Regions from separate parts of the Mesorhizobium sp. M0145 genome, predicted to be linked through region 2. Evidence: predicted binding sites of a transcription regulator. Region 2 holds the regulator's gene; each other region holds the start of a gene.
The links. Region 2 encodes LexA, which represses DNA repair genes until DNA is damaged. Its sites were predicted from a motif close to TGTTCNNNNTGTGTTCNG; they were not measured.
Positions count from the first base shown of each region.

Region 1: parE (DNA topoisomerase IV subunit B) is a predicted target of LexA. The motif match lies at 2,378-2,395, and genes of this name have one in related genera.
Region 3: NKJ28_RS04235 (helicase-related protein) is a predicted target of LexA. The motif match lies at 3,017-3,034, and genes of this name have one in related genera.
Region 4: NKJ28_RS14995 (YifB family Mg chelatase-like AAA ATPase) is a predicted target of LexA. The motif match lies at 1,992-2,009, and genes of this name have one in related genera.

Region 1 is NZ_JAMYTK010000005.1:10,096-14,507, forward strand. It holds gene gcvP (aminomethyl-transferring glycine dehydrogenase) at 1-950, shown strand, start outside; gene NKJ28_RS10685 (GGDEF domain-containing protein) at 1,023-2,192, opposite strand; gene parE (DNA topoisomerase IV subunit B) at 2,466-4,412, shown strand, end outside.
Region 2 is NZ_JAMYTK010000013.1:159,005-163,416, forward strand. It holds gene NKJ28_RS19800 (molybdopterin molybdotransferase MoeA) at 1-82, shown strand, start outside; gene NKJ28_RS19805 (hormone-sensitive lipase) at 90-920, opposite strand; gene kynU (kynureninase) at 1,016-2,263, opposite strand; gene lexA (transcriptional repressor LexA) at 2,712-3,446, shown strand; gene NKJ28_RS19820 (ComEC/Rec2 family competence protein) at 3,440-4,412, opposite strand, start outside.
Region 3 is NZ_JAMYTK010000001.1:831,101-835,512, reverse strand. It holds gene NKJ28_RS04235 (helicase-related protein) at 1-2,849, opposite strand, end outside; gene phbB (acetoacetyl-CoA reductase) at 3,581-4,306, opposite strand.
Region 4 is NZ_JAMYTK010000008.1:155,278-159,689, reverse strand. It holds gene NKJ28_RS15010 (glycosyltransferase) at 1-397, shown strand, start outside; gene NKJ28_RS15005 (GtrA family protein) at 405-779, shown strand; gene gshB (glutathione synthase) at 998-1,939, shown strand; gene NKJ28_RS14995 (YifB family Mg chelatase-like AAA ATPase) at 2,103-3,632, shown strand; gene NKJ28_RS14990 (malate synthase G) at 3,878-4,412, opposite strand, start outside.

The DNA of each region.
Region 1 (4,412 bases), on a different contig from region 2:
ACAATCTCGCGGCGCTGATGTTCACCTACCCTTCGACGCATGGCGTCTTCGAGGAAGGCGCGCGCGATCTCTGTGCGCTGGTCCACAGCCATGGCGGCCAGGTCTATTTCGACGGCGCCAACCTCAACGCGCTGGTCGGCCTCGCCCGTCCCGGCGATATCGGCGCCGATGTCTGCCACATGAACCTGCACAAGACCTTCTGCATCCCGCATGGCGGCGGCGGCCCCGGTGTCGGCCCGATCGGCGTCAAGGCGCACCTGAAGCCATATCTGCCCGGCCACATCACCGAAGGCTCGGCCCATGCCGTGGCGGCGGCACCGTTCGGCAGTGCCTCCATCCTGCCGATCACCTGGATGTATATCCGCATGATGGGCGCTTCCGGCCTGAAGCAGGCGACCGAGACGGCGATCATCTCCGCCAACTATGTGGCGACGCGGCTCGGCGAGCATTTCCCCCTGCTTTACAAAGGGCGCAACGGACGCGTTGCGCATGAATGCATCCTCGACACCCGCGTGCTCAAAGACAGCGCCGGCATCAGCGTCGACGATATCGCCAAGCGGCTGATCGACTATGGTTTCCATGCACCGACCATGTCGTTCCCGGTGGCCGGCACACTGATGGTGGAGCCGACCGAGTCCGAGCCCAAGCGCGAGCTGGATCGCTTCTGCGAGGCGATGATCGCCATAGCCGGCGAGGCAGCCAAGGTGGCGAAGGGCGAATGGCCGTTGGGCGACAATCCTCTAGTCAATGCGCCGCACACCGCCGCCGAGGCGTTGGCCGGCCAGTGGACCCATCCCTATTCGCGCCTGGAGGCGGCCTACCCCGCCGGCGATGCCGACACGGCGGCAAAATACTGGCCGCCGGTGTCACGCATCGACAATGTCGCCGGCGACCGCAACCTTGTCTGCTCCTGCCCGCCGCTGTCGGAATATCTGGGTGCGGCGGAATAGATCATGATCCCGAAAAGTGGAATCCGGTTTTCGGACAAGATCATGGGTCTAACAAGAAGATAGAAACCTCAATCAGGCAGAACGCAAGGCCGGCCCGTCGGCCTTGCTCGCCCGGTCCCGGACGACGACGCGATTTCGCCCGGCGCGCTTTGCCGCATAGAGTGCTGCGTCGGCTTCGGCCAGCACATCGTCGAGACCGGTGCCGTTTGTTCCGCCAAAGCCGATGCCGCCGCTGACTGTGCTTCGCAACGGACCGAGTTGGGTGGCCACGACTTCCGTGCCGAAGGCGACGCTGATCTTGCTCGCAATGTCATAGGCCTTCTCTTCCGTCATCCGCGACATGACGAGCACGAATTCCTCGCCGCCCAACCGGAAGGCGTCGACGCCGGTCCGGGCGTATTTCCTGATGACGGCGGCAAAGCGGCACAGAACCTGGTCGCCGACCGGGTGACCAAATACGTCGTTCGTCCTCTTGAAATGGTCAAGGTCGAACATGGCAACGGACATGAACGGACCGAAGACCCGCTCGCCGTAGAGTGCCGTCAACGCCCGCCGATTCATCAGCCCGGTCAATGGATCGGTCATCGTCTCGGCCTTCAATTCGATCTGCGCCTGCAAATGGTGCAGGGAGAGCGTCAATGCGCCGAGCCCGGTCATGCAGGCGACGGCCACGACGGAATTCACCCGCTCGGCCCAATTGTCGGGCGCAACACCCAGCACCCATTGGCCCGTGACCAGCAGGACCGCGCCGCAAAGTCCGAACGACAGCGCACAGACGCCGCTCAGGAACGAGACGACCAGCAATATCCGGCGATCGTGACCACCCTCAATCCAGAACATCGCTCCGATGAGCGAGAGCAGCGCCGTTACCGTTGCGTAGGTGACAATAAAGCCGACACCATCAAATCCGAGATACGTCGCGCCTGTGCAAACAGCCATCGCAACCAAGGTCGGCAAGATGGCGCGCCTGTAGTCGCCTATGCCGAGATATTGCATGGCCGACAGGCAGATAATCAGGAAACCGAGGCTGAGAAGCGCAAGCACGATCTGGCAAAGCCAGGGGCTTGGATCTCTTGCGTAATGCCAAAACAACACGACATGTGCGACGAGCACGAGAATGCCGCAGGCCACCGTCAGCACAAAGCGTGCCTGTGGCGCGGTGAACCAGATCGCAAACATGGTGATGCTAAGGCACGTGCCCGACAGCGCCGCCGCGAGCAGGAGCGAACTGTAATCCAACATGCTTAAGCGACAGCCTCTTGAGGGTTCCGCTGCATTCTAGGTCAGCGACAGTCCGCAAATACCGTTTTTTCAGCCAATCTTGCGGCGTAACCTTCGGACAGGGTTTACAAAGCGTCGATGCTCCAGGCTTCGACCCATTTCCGCCGCTTGGTTGTCGAATGGTTTTGCAGTAAGAGGCTCTATCCTCGAACGTAACAGGAACCTCCGTCGCCTGCCCGCAAAAAGCGTGGCAGTATCGGGTGGTGATTCGCAGCATCGGAATCCAGGACCGGCATGGACGACAATAACGATCTTTTCGCCAAATTGGACAAGCAGCCGCAACCGGCTCGCGCCGCCGCGCGCCCGGCCGACCCGCTGGTGCAGGCGGCGAAGCGGCCGGCGCCCCGCGACGCCAGCGAGAGCTACAGTGCCGCCGATATCGAAGTGCTGGAGGGGCTGGAGCCGGTGCGCCGCCGCCCGGGCATGTACATTGGCGGCACCGACGACAAGGCGATGCACCATCTGTTCGCCGAGGTCATCGACAATTCGATGGACGAGGCGGTCGCCGGCCATGCGACCTTCATCGATGTCGAGCTTTCCGCCGACGGATACCTGTCCGTAACCGACAACGGCCGCGGCATTCCGGTCGATCCGCACCCGAAATTCAAGAAGCCGGCGCTCGAACTCATCATGACGACGCTGCATTCAGGCGGCAAGTTCGACAGCAAGGTTTACGAGACGTCCGGCGGCCTGCACGGTGTCGGCGTTTCCGTGGTCAACGCGCTGTCCGACCATCTCGAGGTCGAGGTCGCGATTGGGCGCAAGCTCTATCGCCAGCGCTTCTCGCGAGGCGTTCCGGTGACCGGCCTGGAGCAGCTCGGCGAGGTGCACAACCGCCGCGGCACGAAGATCCGCTTCCATCCAGACGAGCAGATTTTCGGCAAGGGTGCTGCTTTCGAGCCGGCGCGGCTCTACCGCATGGCGCGGTCAAAGGCCTATCTGTTCGGCGGTGTCGAAATCCGCTGGACCTGCGATCCGTCGCTGATCAAGGAAAAGGACACGACGCCGGCCAAGGCAGAATTCCATTTTCCGGGCGGCCTCAAGGATTATCTGAAAGCCTCGCTCGGCGACGAATTCCAGGTCACCCGTGAAATGTTTGCCGGTAAGAGCGAGAAGCAGGGTGGCCACGGTTCGCTCGAATGGGCGGTAACCTGGTTCGGCGGCGACGGTTTTATCAATTCCTATTGCAACACCATTCCGACCGCCGAAGGCGGCACGCATGAGGCCGGCTTCCGCAACGTCCTGACGCGCGGCTTGCGCGCTTATGCCGACCTGGTCGGCAACAAGCGCGCCTCGATCGTCACTTCCGAGGATGTGATGATCTCGGCGGCGGGCATGCTGTCGGTGTTCATCCGCGAACCGGAATTCGTCGGCCAGACCAAGGACAGGCTGGCGACGATCGAGGCGATCCGCATCGTCGAAAGCGCCATCCGCGACCCGTTCGACCACTGGCTGGCCGACAATCCGCAGGAGGCTTCGAAACTGCTCGAATGGGTGATCGCGCGCGCCGACGAGCGGGTGCGCCGCCGCCAGGAAAAGGAAGTGTCGCGCAAGAGTGCGGTGCGCAAGCTGCGCCTGCCCGGCAAGCTCGCCGACTGCACGCAGAATGCCGCCGCCGGTGCCGAGCTGTTCATCGTCGAGGGCGATTCGGCCGGCGGTTCGGCAAAGCAGGCGCGCGACCGCGCCAGCCAGGCGGTGCTGCCCCTGCGCGGCAAGATCCTCAACGTCGCCAGCGCCGGCAACGACAAGCTTGCCGCCAACCAGCAGATATCCGACCTCATCCAGGCGCTTGGCTGCGGCACGCGCTCGAGATACCGCGACGAGGACCTGCGTTACGACCGGGTCATCATCATGACCGATGCCGACGTCGACGGCGCCCATATCGCCTCGCTGCTGATCACCTTTTTCTACCAGGAGATGCCAAGCCTGGTCCGCGGCGGCCATCTCTATCTGGCGGTGCCGCCGCTTTATTCGATCCGGCAAGGCGGCAAGGTCGCCTATGCCCGCAACGACGCGCACAAGGACGAACTCCTGCGCACCGAATTCACCGGGCGCGGCAAGATCGAAATCGGCCGCTTCAAGGGGCTGGGCGAAATGATGGCCGCCCAGCTCAAGGAAACCACCATGGACCCGAAAAAGCGCACGCTGCTCAGGGTCGACGTTATCGATGCCGAGGCGGCG
Region 2 (4,412 bases):
TGCCGACGGGCTGATCGTTCGCGCGCCGTTCGCTCCTGCCGCGGCGGCGGGCTCCCCCTGCGACGTGCTGATGCTACGCTGAACCTGCCTCACTCCGAAATCAAGGTCCGGGTCAGCGGATGGTCTGGATCGGCCAAACCGTCGATGATGTTGAAATGATGCCGGTCAGGTTCGACCACCGAGCTGGTCGCGGTACCCAGGCCGATCCAGATGTTGGCCAGCAACGCGCTCTGACGCAGGAATTCGGCGCGCTCGCCGCCGCCGGCCCAGCAGGTCAGGCGGGCCTTGTCCATCGGGCGCAGCAGCACCGGGCTTTCGGCCTGCGCCTCGGCCTCATCGATCGCGATCGTCTCGTTCATGCCGGTGCGCATGATCGGGCGCAAATCATGCACCCCCGAGATCGACACCACGTGACGAACGCGCCGGACCACTTCGGGCGCCAGCGGCGTCGTCGCCGTAACCATCCGGCTAACAAGATGGCCGCCGGCCGAGTGTCCGGTCAGCATCAGCGGCCCTGGGACCATCGCCGCCGCCTTGCCGATCGCCGCGCCGACTTCCTTGACGATGCCGCCAATGCGTATCTGCGGACAGAGCGTGTAGGACGGCATCGCCACCGCATAGCCGCGATCAACAGGGCCAGCGGCAAGATGCGACCAGAAATTCTTGTCGAATGCCATCCAGTAGCCGCCATGAACGAACACCACGAGTCCCTTGGGCTTGATGGCCGGCAGGAAAAGATCGAGCCGGTTGCGTGGGTTGTCGCCATAGGCCATGTCGAGCCGCGCCCTGCCCTCGGTCGAAAGCACGTCGCGGAAAACCCGCGCGGGCTCGATCCAGGCTGCCGGCCAGCGATCGCTGCCGGCTATGTTGGCGCCGTTGGCATAAGCGTTGTCCCAATCGGCAATGTGACGTTCGAACACCCTGCGCCTCCCTGGCAATATGGCCTTGCAACGTAGCCGTGAGCATCGCGCGGCGCGTCGTCGCCAGCCTCACGATTCCAGCTCTCGCATCAATCTCAAGTGACAGCTGCTTTGATGGCGAAGCGCGCATCCTTCCACGCACCGGTGCGCAGGATGTCCTCAAGCAATTTGACGGCCTGCCAGACATCGGCATAGCCGACATAGAGCGGGGTGAAGCCGAAGCGCATGGTCGATGGCGCGCGAAAATCGCCGATCACGCCACGTTCGATCAGCGCGCGCATGACCTGGTAGCCATGCTCATGCATGAATGAGATCTGGCTGCCGCGTTTTTCCCCATCGCGCGTGCTTTCGAGCGTGAGCCCGTAAGTGCCGCACTTTGCCTCGACAAGCTCGATGAACAGATCCGCCAGCGCGATGCTCTTCTTGCGCACCGCCGTCATGTCGACATCGTTCCAGATGTCGAGCGCGCCCTTCAGCGTGCGCATCGACAGGACCGGCTGCGTGCCGCACAGAAACCGGCGGATGCCGGTGCCGGCCGCATAGCCTGGCTCGAAGGCGAAGGGCCGTGCATGGCCCCACCAGCCGGTGAGCGGCTGCTGGATGTCGGAAAGATGCCGCTCAGCCGCATAGATGAAGGCAGGCGCGCCCGGGCCGCCATTCAGATATTTGTAGGTGCAGCCAACGGCAAAATCGGCGTTTGCCTTGTCGAGCTCGACTGGCATCGCGCCGGCGGTGTGGCAGAGATCCCAGACGATCATCGCCCCGGCTTCCTGAGCCCTGCGCGTCAGCGCCGGCATGTCGCGCAGTTCGCCCGACTTGTAGTTGACGTGGTTGACCAGCACCACGGCGGTGCGTTCGTCGATCAGCTCTTCGACGGTCGGCGCGTCGACCCCCGAGAGGCGCAGCAGCGTATCTTTTCGCGTCGAAACCACACCCTCAGCTATGTAGAGGTCCGTCGGAAAACTATCGCCCTCGGCGACGATGACCTGCCGCTCCGGTCGCATTGCCATGGCGGCGTGCAGCAGCTTGTAGATGTTGACCGATGTCGTGTCGCAGACCACTGTCTGGCCGGCCGCGGCACCGATCAGGCGCCCGAGCTGGTCGCCAAGTTCAAGCGGCATGTTGAACCAGCCGGCCGTGTTCCATGCGCGGATGAGATCATGCGACCATTCTTCGGTCGCGGCCTTGTGCAGTTCATCGAAAGCGGCACGTGAAGCAGCTCCTAGCGAATTGCCGTCGAGATAGATCACTCCTTGCGGCAACACAAAGCGGTCGCGCATTGCGCGCAGCGGATCCGCGGCATCCATCGCCTTTATGGCCGCGAGATCGGGAATTCCTGTCATGATTTGTCTGCTCCCCCAAGATCCAACGCAACGCCGGACACGCATCGACTGTTCTTCCATTACCTGGTTATGCGCAGCAAGGCTCCACCGGCGAGAAGCAGCCTGACCAGGCGGTGGAAACCGGGACTTAACCGCGAGGTTGGCGTTTTGAGTTCGTTTCGTTCACGGTGCATTGACCAAACCGCACAGTCGATAGGGGTTCACTTCCGTGCCCTTTGCCGACCGACGGCCGATGCCAGTGCCGCCTTCTAGGAGGCCAGAAGGGCGCAAACGAAAGCAGAATCAAGGCGATGAGGCTCGCGGCGGTGAAAATGCGGTACGCCGGTAGGGGACGTCGTTTGTTTCCCAAGCCTTAACGCATTCATTAAACTTTAAACAGTTGCGGAACACAACTGGAACAGATAGTGTTTGTTCTGGGTTTGTTTTTCTGATTCTGTTGGGGGTCGCTATGCTGACACGCAAACAACACGAACTGCTTATGTTCATCCACGAAAGATTGAAGGAAAGCGGTATTCCGCCCTCCTTCGACGAGATGAAGGAGGCGCTCGACCTGGCTTCCAAATCGGGAATCCATCGGCTGATTACGGCGCTGGAGGAGCGCGGCTTCATTCGCCGTTTGCCCAACCGGGCCCGTGCGCTGGAGGTGCTGCGCCTGCCTGACTCGATCGCCCCCGGCCTCAATGCGGCACGCAAGTTCTCGCCGAGTGTCATCCAGGGTAGTCTTGGGCAAGGCGCCCCTCGGCAGGGCAAGCCGACATCGTCGCGCGTCCCTGCAGCCGGCAATGACGACGATGTCGTCGCCGCCGTTTCGATCCCGGTGATGGGCCGCATCGCCGCCGGTGTGCCGATCGACGCCATCCAGCACCAGACGCATTCGATTTCGGTGCCGCCGGATATGATCATGGGCGGCGAGCATTATGCGCTCGAGGTCAAAGGCGATTCGATGATCGAGGCCGGCATTTTCGACGGCGACACGGTGATCATCCGCAATGCCGATACGGCGAGCCCCGGTGAGATCGTGGTGGCACTGGTCGACGAGGAGGAAGCGACGCTGAAGCGGTTCCGCCGCAAGGGCGCCTCGATCGCCCTGGAAGCCGCCAATCCGGCCTACGAGACGCGCATCTTCGGACCAGACAGGGTCAAGGTGCAGGGCAAGCTCGTCGGACTGATCCGCCGCTACTGAGCTCCGCCCTTGGCACCGGCTTTGGGGTTGTCGGCCCTGCGGTATGGCGGCAGGCCCCGTGCCGCGCGTGAAAATTTCCGCTGCACGTGCCAGGGCCGGTATGATTTTTCGACCGCGAAACGGATTTCGGCGCGCGTTGCCGCTTGTGGATCGAAGTAGACGGCGGCACTTCCCGCGTGCGCCAGTTGCCGTTTGGTGACGACGAGGACCAGCCGGTCGTAGTAGCAGGGGTTATGGGCGGTGGCGTCGTCGATGACGATCAAGCTGGCAAAGGCGCAGGCTGGCCGCGCAGTATCGCGGTCCTTGGCTTGCGCGATGATCGCGCCGGATGGATGTCTGGCAAGGCAGAGGCCGTCCGTGCAAATGAACGGCATGCCCGGCGGTAGGTCGGCCGGATCGGCAATGTCGAATTGCGGGTCGTTCTTTCCAGGTGTTTCCGGCGCGACGATAGCCTCTGATGTGAGCGCGCGTTTCCAGTTGTCGATGGTGAACTCATTCGGGCGTGCCCGGTTGACCGCGAGTTCACCGCTGCCGATCGGCAGCGCGACCAGCCGTGCGTCCTCCGAGACCAATACGTCGGGTATGCGTGTCTGCGTTGTCGTCAGCAAGCCGGCGAGCGCAAAAGGAAGTGCCGCCAGCCGCAACCAGGTCGTCGCCATGCTGGCAATGACGAGGGCGATCGTCACCAGAAGGACGGATCTCAGCGAAATCAGCCCGACCGCATCGATCGGCGAGCGCTCCGATATCCACCCGGACAGGGCGATCATCGCCGTCAGCCCCTTGCCCATGACATAGAGGAAAGGGCCATCCGCACCGAACGGCATCGCCAGCGCGCTGAGAACGGCGAAGGGCATGACGACCAGTGAGACGATGGGCATGATGGCCAGATTGGCGAACAGGCTGAGCGGCGCCACGCGCTGGAAATGCCATATGGCGAAAAGCGCCGTGGCGCTCCCTGCAATGATC
Region 3 (4,412 bases), on a different contig from region 2:
GTAGTGTCGGAAACCGGCGGTTCTGCCGATGCCGCAGCCTCAGTTTCCGCCCCAAGTTCCGCCGTTGGCTCGGCCGCTGGTTCCGCAGGCGCTTCAGCAGTCGCCTCCGCGGCGGGCCGGGTCTCTTGCGTGACTTCTGCCGCAGCTTCAGGGGCTGGAGCTTCCGCGACAGGCTCTGCCGTCGCTTCGGTCACAGCTTCGGCCGCCGCCTCCGCAACAGGAGCCGCATCCGACACAGGTTCCGAAGCCTCCGCCGGCGGCTCTGGCGCGGCAGATGCTTCCGCCATCCTCGCCTGCTCGACTCGCGCAGCCTCTTCCGCCGCCTGCTTTGCAGCGGCAGCTTCACGCGCGGCATTGTCCTGTGCTTCGAGCCGCGCCTTGACCTCGGCCGCCGGTTTGGCATCGGCGCGATAGCCGAGTCCCTTCAGGATTTCTTCCATGTCGTCGGCGGTGGCGCCGAGAATCGACATCATCGGCGGCGTCACCATGAAGGACTGGCCGTCATAGGCGCCGTCGGGGCGAGGGCCGAGGCCCGGCTTCCAGTTGGTCGCCGGCCGGATCAGGTCGGCCAGCCGTTCGAGAATATCGACGCGTACAGCACGCCGGCCAAGATTGCGGTAGCCGGCAAGCTTGTAGAAGGTCTTGTCGAAGGTCGGATCGATGACCACCGAGGTGCGGCCGGAGGCCAGTGCGTGAACGACATCGCCGAAGCCGGGCTTGTCCTTGCCGTCGTTCCTCAGCGCCCACAGCAGCGTTATCAGCCCGGCCGGCGCCGGCTTGATCAGCGCCGGGACGAAGACATGGTAGGCGCCGAAGCGCACGCCGAGACGGCGAAGCGCCGCGCGGCCTTCCTGGTCGAGGGATTTCATCTCGTCGGCGATGTCGCGACGGTTGATGAGGCCGAAATGCTCGACGAGCTGGAAAGCAATGCCGCGGCCGATACCGGTGATCTGCTCCGCATTCTTGAGATCGACCAGCGGCTTCAGCAGGGATTCGATCTGGAAATTGACGAAGCGCTCGGCGCGCGCCGCAACCTTGTCGCGTGCCGGGCCGGTGAGTTGCTCGTCGGCGAGCAGAACGAGACGCGGCTTCAAAGCGTCTTCGCCGGCAACCAACGTGCCGATCGGGGCGCCGATCCAGCGCAGCGTGCCATCCGAACCCAGCGCAATGTCGCCATTGGCAGAGGCGCCGAAACGCTCGGCCCGCGCTTCGAACTCGGCGGCAAGCGCCTTCTGCGCCGCCGCCCGCACCGCCTTGGCATCCTCGCCGCCGGCGCTCTGGTCGGCGGTGAAGCGGAAACCCTGCAACTCGCCGACGTGATGGCCTTCGACGAGGACGGTTCCGGTTGGGCTGATTTCGGCTTCAGGCATCGTGTTTTCTCTAAGGCGCCGCATGAGGACGGAAGTCCTGCGGTCTACAAAACGTTTCGTCAACCGCTCATGCAGCGCATCCGACAATCTGTCTTCGATTTCGCGCGTCTTTTCCTGCCAGTGTGCCCGATCGGCCAGCCAGCCGGGCCGGTTGGAGACGAAGGTCCATGTGCGGATCTGGGCAATCCTGTGCGACAGCGTGTCGATGTCGCCTTCAGTGGTGTCGGCACGGCGCACCTGCTCGGCCATGTAGTTCTCGTCGACATGGCCGTGCCTGGCAAGGTCCATGTAGATGGAGGCGATCAAGTCGGCGTGCTGGGCCGGCGCGATCTTCCTGTAGTCGGGCAGCGCGCAGGCTTCCCACAGCAGCGCCACGCGTCTGGCATCGGTGGTGAGTGCCCGGACGTCCTCGTCGCGCGACAGATGCTCGAGCGCCTGCGCGTCTACTGCCGGCAGCGCGCGCGTCAGGCCTTCGACCGGGGCGTTGGTCTCAATCGAGCGCTTCAGCGCATCGAGGCTGGCGAAATCGAAATGCGCGGTACGCCACTGCAGCACTTTCACCGGATCGAAATCATGCGCCTCGATCTTGTTGACCAGTTCATCATCCAGCGGATCGACCTGGCCGGTGACGCCGAAGGTGCCGTCGCGCAGATGCCGGCCGGCGCGGCCGGCAATCTGGCCGAGCTCGGCCGCCGTCAGGTTGCGGTACTGGTAACCGTCGAATTTGCGATTCTGGGCGAAGGCAACGTGGTCGAGGTCGAGGTTGAGGCCCATGCCGATGGCGTCGGTGGCGACGAGGTAGTCGACGTCGCCCGACTGGAACAGCGCCACCTGGGCGTTGCGGGTGCGCGGGCTGAGTGCGCCGAGCACGACGGCGGCACCGCCCTGCTGGCGGCGGATCAGCTCGGCGATGGCATAGACCTCGTCGGCCGAGAAGGCGACGATCGCGGTGCGCCGCGGCAGGCGGGTCAGCTTCTTCGAGCCGACATAGGCAAGATGCGACAGGCGTGGTCGCGTCACTACCGACACGCCCCGCAGCAGGCGCTGCAGAATGCCGTGCATGGTGGCGGCGCCGAGCAGCAGCGTCTCCTGGCGGCCGCGCAGATGCAGGATGCGATCGGTGAAGATGTGTCCGCGTTCGAGATCGCCGGCGAGCTGGACCTCGTCGATGGCAACGAAGGCGGCGTCGGTCTCGCGCGGCATCGCTTCCACGGTGCAGACCGAGTATTTCGCGCCCGCCGGCTGGATCTTTTCCTCGCCGGTGATGAGCGCCACCTTATGGGCGCCGACCTTCTCGCAGACGCGCGTATAGACCTCGCGGGCAAGCAGCCTGAGCGGCAGGCCGATGACGCCGCTTTCGTGCGCCACCATGCGCTCGATCGCGAGATGGGTCTTGCCGGTATTGGTCGGGCCGAGCACGGCCGTCACGTCTCGACCCGACAGGATCAGCGGTTCAGTGTGTTTCGGATAGATGTTCATCGGCCTGGAAATAAGGCTCTCTGCCTCGCATTGTCGGGAGCGCGCCCATATTGGCCGCGTATGACAGGCGACACATAGGGATTTCGGGCGCGAAGCGAAAGCGGAATATGCCGAGGGCAGGCCGATTGGTTGGTTCGAAGCCAGAAAATCTGTTCCCGATTAACAGTTGGAACGAGTCTGGAACGAATCAGCGACGAATCACTGACTCGCGCTGATTCAGGGTTTGTTCACGGCTACATCTGGGTTTTCTGTCGGCGTACCTCACCACATGCTGAATCACGGAAACTGGCCCGATTTATGCAAGTGGCATCCAAGCGAGCACTGCGGTTAACCTTTGCCGGTGAATGGTCGTGGCTGGCCAATCTGCTTCGCACAACATTATGAAATTATTGATGTTTCCTAACGCGCTTCAATCATTTCGAGGGTGTTTTCAGCTCTCGCCGTTAACGTTCCGCTCAAAGCCGGAACGAATCGGCGACGAATCAGAGATAGCCGAAGTTTCTTGGTTTGTTCACCGCTGCATGTTGTGTTGTGAACAGCTTTTCCACCGAGAATCCACAGGCTGCCGGGCGGTTTTTGCATAGGCTGCGCAGCGGCCGTTAACCTTTGCGTGCCGGATTGGGGCAGCGTGCCGCATCGAGATCTTGCAACGGGAAGACCGCTATAGAAACGAGCCGTTTTGCAGGCCCGTTCGTCCAAGCGCGTATCTGTCTCAACGTAAAGATAAACGATCAGGCGATGTACTGGCCGCCATTGGCTGATATGGTCGAGCCGGTGATGAAACCGGCATCGTCGGAAGCGAGGAAGACGACGCAGCGCGCGATCTCCTCCGGCTCGCCGAGACGGCCGACCGGGATGTGCGGGATGACGCGCTCGTTGAGGACCTTCTCGTCCATTGCCTTGACCATCTCGGTGGCGATGTAGCCGGGGCAAATGACGTTGACGGTGATGCCGGCGCGCGCGCCTTCCTGGGCCAGTGCCTTGGTGAAGCCGATATCGCCGGCCTTCGAGGCCGAATAATTGACCTGGCCGACCTGGCCTTTCTGGCCGTTGATCGAGGAGATGGTGATGATGCGACCGAACTTGCGGTCGCGCATGCCGCCCCACAATGGATGCGTCATGTTGAAGACGCCGGAAAGGTTGGTGTCGAGTACCTCTTTCCATTGCTCGCGCGTCATCTTGTGGAACATCGCGTCGCGAGTGATGCCGGCATTGTTGACCAGCACCGAGACGGGACCGAGATCGGCTTCGATCTGTTTGATGCCGGCGGCGCAGGCCTCGTAGTCGGCGACGGACCATTTATAGACCGGGATGCCGGTCGCGGCCTTGAACTTTGCCGCTGCTTCTTCATTGCCGGCGTAGTTTGCGGCGACCGAATAGCCGGCGCTTTTCAAGGCGACCGATATCGCCGCGCCGATGCCGCGCGACCCGCCTGTGACGATTGCAACCTTTGTCATGCGTTTCCCTCCCAGAGTGAATGGTGAATGGGGAATGGGGAATGGTTATTGCGTAAGCCCTCCGATCTTCCATTCACCATTCACCATTCACCATTCACAATTTGCC
Region 4 (4,412 bases), on a different contig from region 2:
AGGCTCCTCGTCGAAGCTATCGACCTTTCGCGACGGCGCGAAGATCCTGTGGATGTTCGCCATGCTGATGAAGGAGACGCAGCCGCTGCGTTTCTTCGGCGCTTTTTCGGTGTTCTTCCTGGCATCAAGCCTGTTTCTGATGGCGCCGGTGCTGATCGAGTTCGCCGAAACCGGGCTTGTGCCGCGCATGCCGACCTGGGTTCTGTCGGTCGGGCTGCTGCTGCTGTCGATGCTGGCGGCGGTGACCGGGGTGATCCTCGATTCGGTGTCGCGCGGCCGCGCCGAGCAGAAGCGCATCTTCTATCTGTCGATGCCTTCCGGTCGCGTCGAGCGCGAACGTGCAAGCGCGCTCGCGACTTTGAAGGCCGGACCGCGCAAGACGCCGCGGGCGGCCTAGAGCCTAAATGGGACGCCTCGCCCGCTTCATTGTCGCCGGCGGCATCGGCTTCGTCGCCGACGCGGGTGCGCTTTGGCTGGTGCTGGCGACAACGCCGCTTGGGCCCTTGGCGGCCCGCATCATCTCGATCGGTTTTGCCCTGTCCGTCACCTGGCTGATCAACCGCCATCTGACCTTCTCGCCTTCCAGCCGCGGCGTCGCGCAAGAGGGCGCACGCTATGGCGGCGTCGGCATTGCCACCAGCCTCGTCAATTATCTCGTCTATTGCGCCATGCTGTTCGCGCTGCCGATGGTGTCGCCGCTCATAGCCCTTGCGGTCGCCTCGCTGGTCGCCATGGCGCTGTCCTTCCTCGGCTATTCCAAGCTGGTCTTCGACCGCTGAAGGCACATCGCGTTGGGATCTGCGCCAAGCGAAGCGCAGCCTCATCATGACCTTGGCCGATTGGCAGAGGCCGCCGATTTCCTTATATCGCTGTCGTCGATGCATCGGCCCGAAAAATCGGAATCGATTTTCGGAAAGCACGATGCATGGATTCAAAAAATGTTGGAGCGTACTTTGTGCGTCCAAGTGGATCGCTCCAAGTGCGCCGGAGAGCTGCCATGCCCCTGAAAGTCGCCGTCCAGATGGACCACATCTCCAGCGTGTCGGTAGCCGGCGACACGTCGTTTGCGCTGTCGCTGGAAGCGCAGCGGCGCGGCCACCGGCTGTTCCACTACACGCCCGACCGGCTGTCGCTGCGCGACGGCAAGGTGTTTGCCCGTATCGAGGCGATGCAGGTTCGCGACGAGAAGGGCAATCATTATTCGCTGGGCGAAGAAGTCCGCACCGATCTTTCGGAGATGGACGTCATCCTTTTGCGGCAGGATCCGCCCTTCGACATGAACTACATCACCACCACGCATATCCTCGAGCGCATCCATCCGAAGACGCTGGTGGTCAACGACCCTGCCTGGGTGCGCAACAGCCCGGAAAAGATCTTCGTCACTGAATTTCCCGACCTGATGCCGGACACGCTGATCACCAAGGACCCGCTCGAGGTCGCAGCCTTCCGCAAGGAGTTCGGCGATATCATCGTCAAACCGCTCTACGGCAATGGCGGCGCAGGCATCTTCCACCTGCACGAGGCCGACCGCAACCTCGCCTCGCTGCTCGAAATGTTCGGCCAGTTGTTCCGCGAACCCTACATCGTGCAGCGCTACCTCAAGGAGGTGCGGGCCGGCGACAAGCGCATCATCCTGATTGACGGCGAGCCTGTCGGCGCCATCAACCGCGTGCCGGCCGAGCACGATTCGCGCTCCAACATGCATGTCGGCGGCCGCGCCGAAAAAACCGAGCTGACGGCGCGCGAACGCGAGATCTGCGCCCGCATCGGCCCCGCGCTGAAGCAGCGCGGCTTCATCCTTGTCGGCATCGACGTCATCGGCGACTACATGACCGAGATCAACGTGACCTCACCGACCGGCATACGCGAAGTGCAGCGCTTCGGCGGCGCCGACATCGCCAGCCTGTTCTGGGATGCCGTGGAGGAGAAGCGCAACTAGCCTCGCTTCGCGAGCGGCCGCGTTGCAAACCATTGCAGCCGTGGCGCTCAGCTGTTCCCCAAATGTTCTTGCCTTCGCCGGAAATCTGTGGTTGTCTCGGGTGACGCCGTTCGCGGCATGATCGCAAAGGCTTGGGGCAAAAGCCTGCATCCGGGGTGAAGACATGGTGGCGCGGGTTCGCACGGTTGCTTTCCAGGGCATCGAGGCCGTGCCGGTCGACGTGCAGGTGATGATCGCGCCGGGCAAGGTCAACATGCACATCGTCGGGCTGGCCGACAAGGCTGTAGCCGAAAGCCGCGAGCGGGTGCAGGCTGCACTTCATGCATCCGGCCTGTCGATGCCGTCGAAGAAGGTCACCGTCAATCTGGCACCCGCCGACCTGCCCAAGGAAGGCAGCCACTACGATTTGCCGATCGCGCTCGGGCTGATGGCAGCGCTCGGCGCCATTCCGGGCGACATGCTGGCCGGCTATGTCGTGCTTGGCGAATTGTCGCTCGACGGCACCATCGCCGCGGTGGCCGGCGCGCTGCCGGCGGCGATCGGCGCCAATGCCGAAGGCAAGGGCCTGATCTGCCCGTTCGCCTGCGGGCCGGAAGCGGCCTGGGCCGGCAAGGATTTCGACATATTGGCGCCGCGCAGCCTGATCGCCATCGCCAATCATTTTCGCGGCACGCAGGTTCTGTCGCGGCCGGAAGCCGGCATCCATGCCTCGGCGCGCGACCTGCCCGACCTTGCCGACATCAAGGGCCAGGAGACCGCCAAGCGGGCGCTGGAGGTGGCGGCAGCCGGCGGCCACAATCTTCTGATGGTCGGGCCGCCGGGATCGGGAAAGTCGATGCTGGCGCAGCGGCTGCCGTCGATCCTGCCGCCGCTGGCGCCCAGGGAATTGCTCGAAGTCTCGATGATCGCCTCGGTGGCCGGCGAACTCGGCGAAGGCAAGCTGACCGACCGGCGGCCGTTCCGTGCACCACACCATTCGGCCTCGATGGCGGCGATGGTCGGCGGCGGTCTGCGCGTGCGGCCGGGCGAGGCCTCGCTTGCCCATCACGGCGTGCTGTTCCTCGACGAGTTTCCCGAATTCTCGCCGCAGGCGCTCGATGCACTGCGCCAGCCGCTCGAGACCGGCGACTGCATGATCGCGCGCGCCAACCACCGCGTTACTTATCCGGCACGTATCCAGCTGGTCGCGGCGATGAACCCGTGCCGCTGCGGCATGGCCGGCGAGCCCGGCTATCGCTGCCTGCGCGGCGACCGCTGCCGCACCGACTACCAGGCGCGCATTTCCGGCCCGCTGCTCGACCGTATCGATCTCAGGATCGAGGTGCCGGCGGTCTCGGCCAGCGATCTGATCCGGCCGGACCGGGCGGAGAAAAGTGCCGCCGTCGCACTACGTGTTGCCCGCGCCCGTACGATCCAGCGCGAGCGCTTCGAGCGGCTCGGCGCGACCGCCACCACCAACGCCCATTGCTCGCCGTCAGTCATCGAGGAGATCGCCATGCCCGATGCCGCCGGCCTGTCGCTGCTCAGGGATGCCAGCGAAAAGCTCGGCTTTTCCGCACGAGCCTATCACCGCGTCTTGAAGGTGGCGCGGACGCTGGCCGACCTCGAGGCAAGCGAAACAGTCGGCCGCATCCATCTGGCCGAGGCGATTTCCTACCGCATGAGCTCGGAGCGGATGGCGCAGGCGGCGTGACGTTCCCCTCCCCCTTGGGGGGAGGGTGGCCGCGAAGCGGCCGGGTGGGGTTGCCGGCGACGTGCTCTGCCTTTAACGTCTGCACGATATGCGCAGATCAAGATGGCACCGAGTATTGGTCGCCAAGACAATCCCGTTCTTGTCGCTGGAATGGGAGTCGGCGCAATTCTTGCAGGACCCCTCCCGGCCCTTCGGGCCACCCTCCCCTCAAGGGGGAGGGGGACACCGACTCCCATGCCTTCGCTTCAGGTGCCCTGCTTCGCCTTCAGCTCCAGCCTCCGTGCGTGCAGCACCGGCTCGGTATAGCCGTTGGCCTGGACGCGGCCCTTGAAGACCAGATCACACGCGGCGAGGAAGGCGATGGACTTGTCGAAATCCGGCGCCATCGGCCGGTAGAGCGGATCGCCTTCGTTCTGGCGGTCGACGATCGCCGCCATGCGTTTCATCGTCTCCATGACCTGCTCGGGCGTGCAGACGCCGTGATGCAGCCAGTTGGCGATGTGCTGCGAGGAGATGCGCAGCGTGGCGCGGTCCTCCATCAGGCCGACGTCGTTTATGTCCGGCACTTTCGAACAGCCGACGCCCTGGTCGATCCAGCGCACGACATAGCCCAGAATGCCTTGCGCATTGTTGTCGAGTTCCTTCTGGATGTCTTCAGGCGACCAGTTCGGCCGCCTTGCTACCGGCACCGACAGGATGTCGTCGAGCTTCGCCTTCGGCCGGTTCTTCAGCGCCGCCTGGACGGCATGGACATCGACCTTGTGGTAGTGCGTGGCGTGC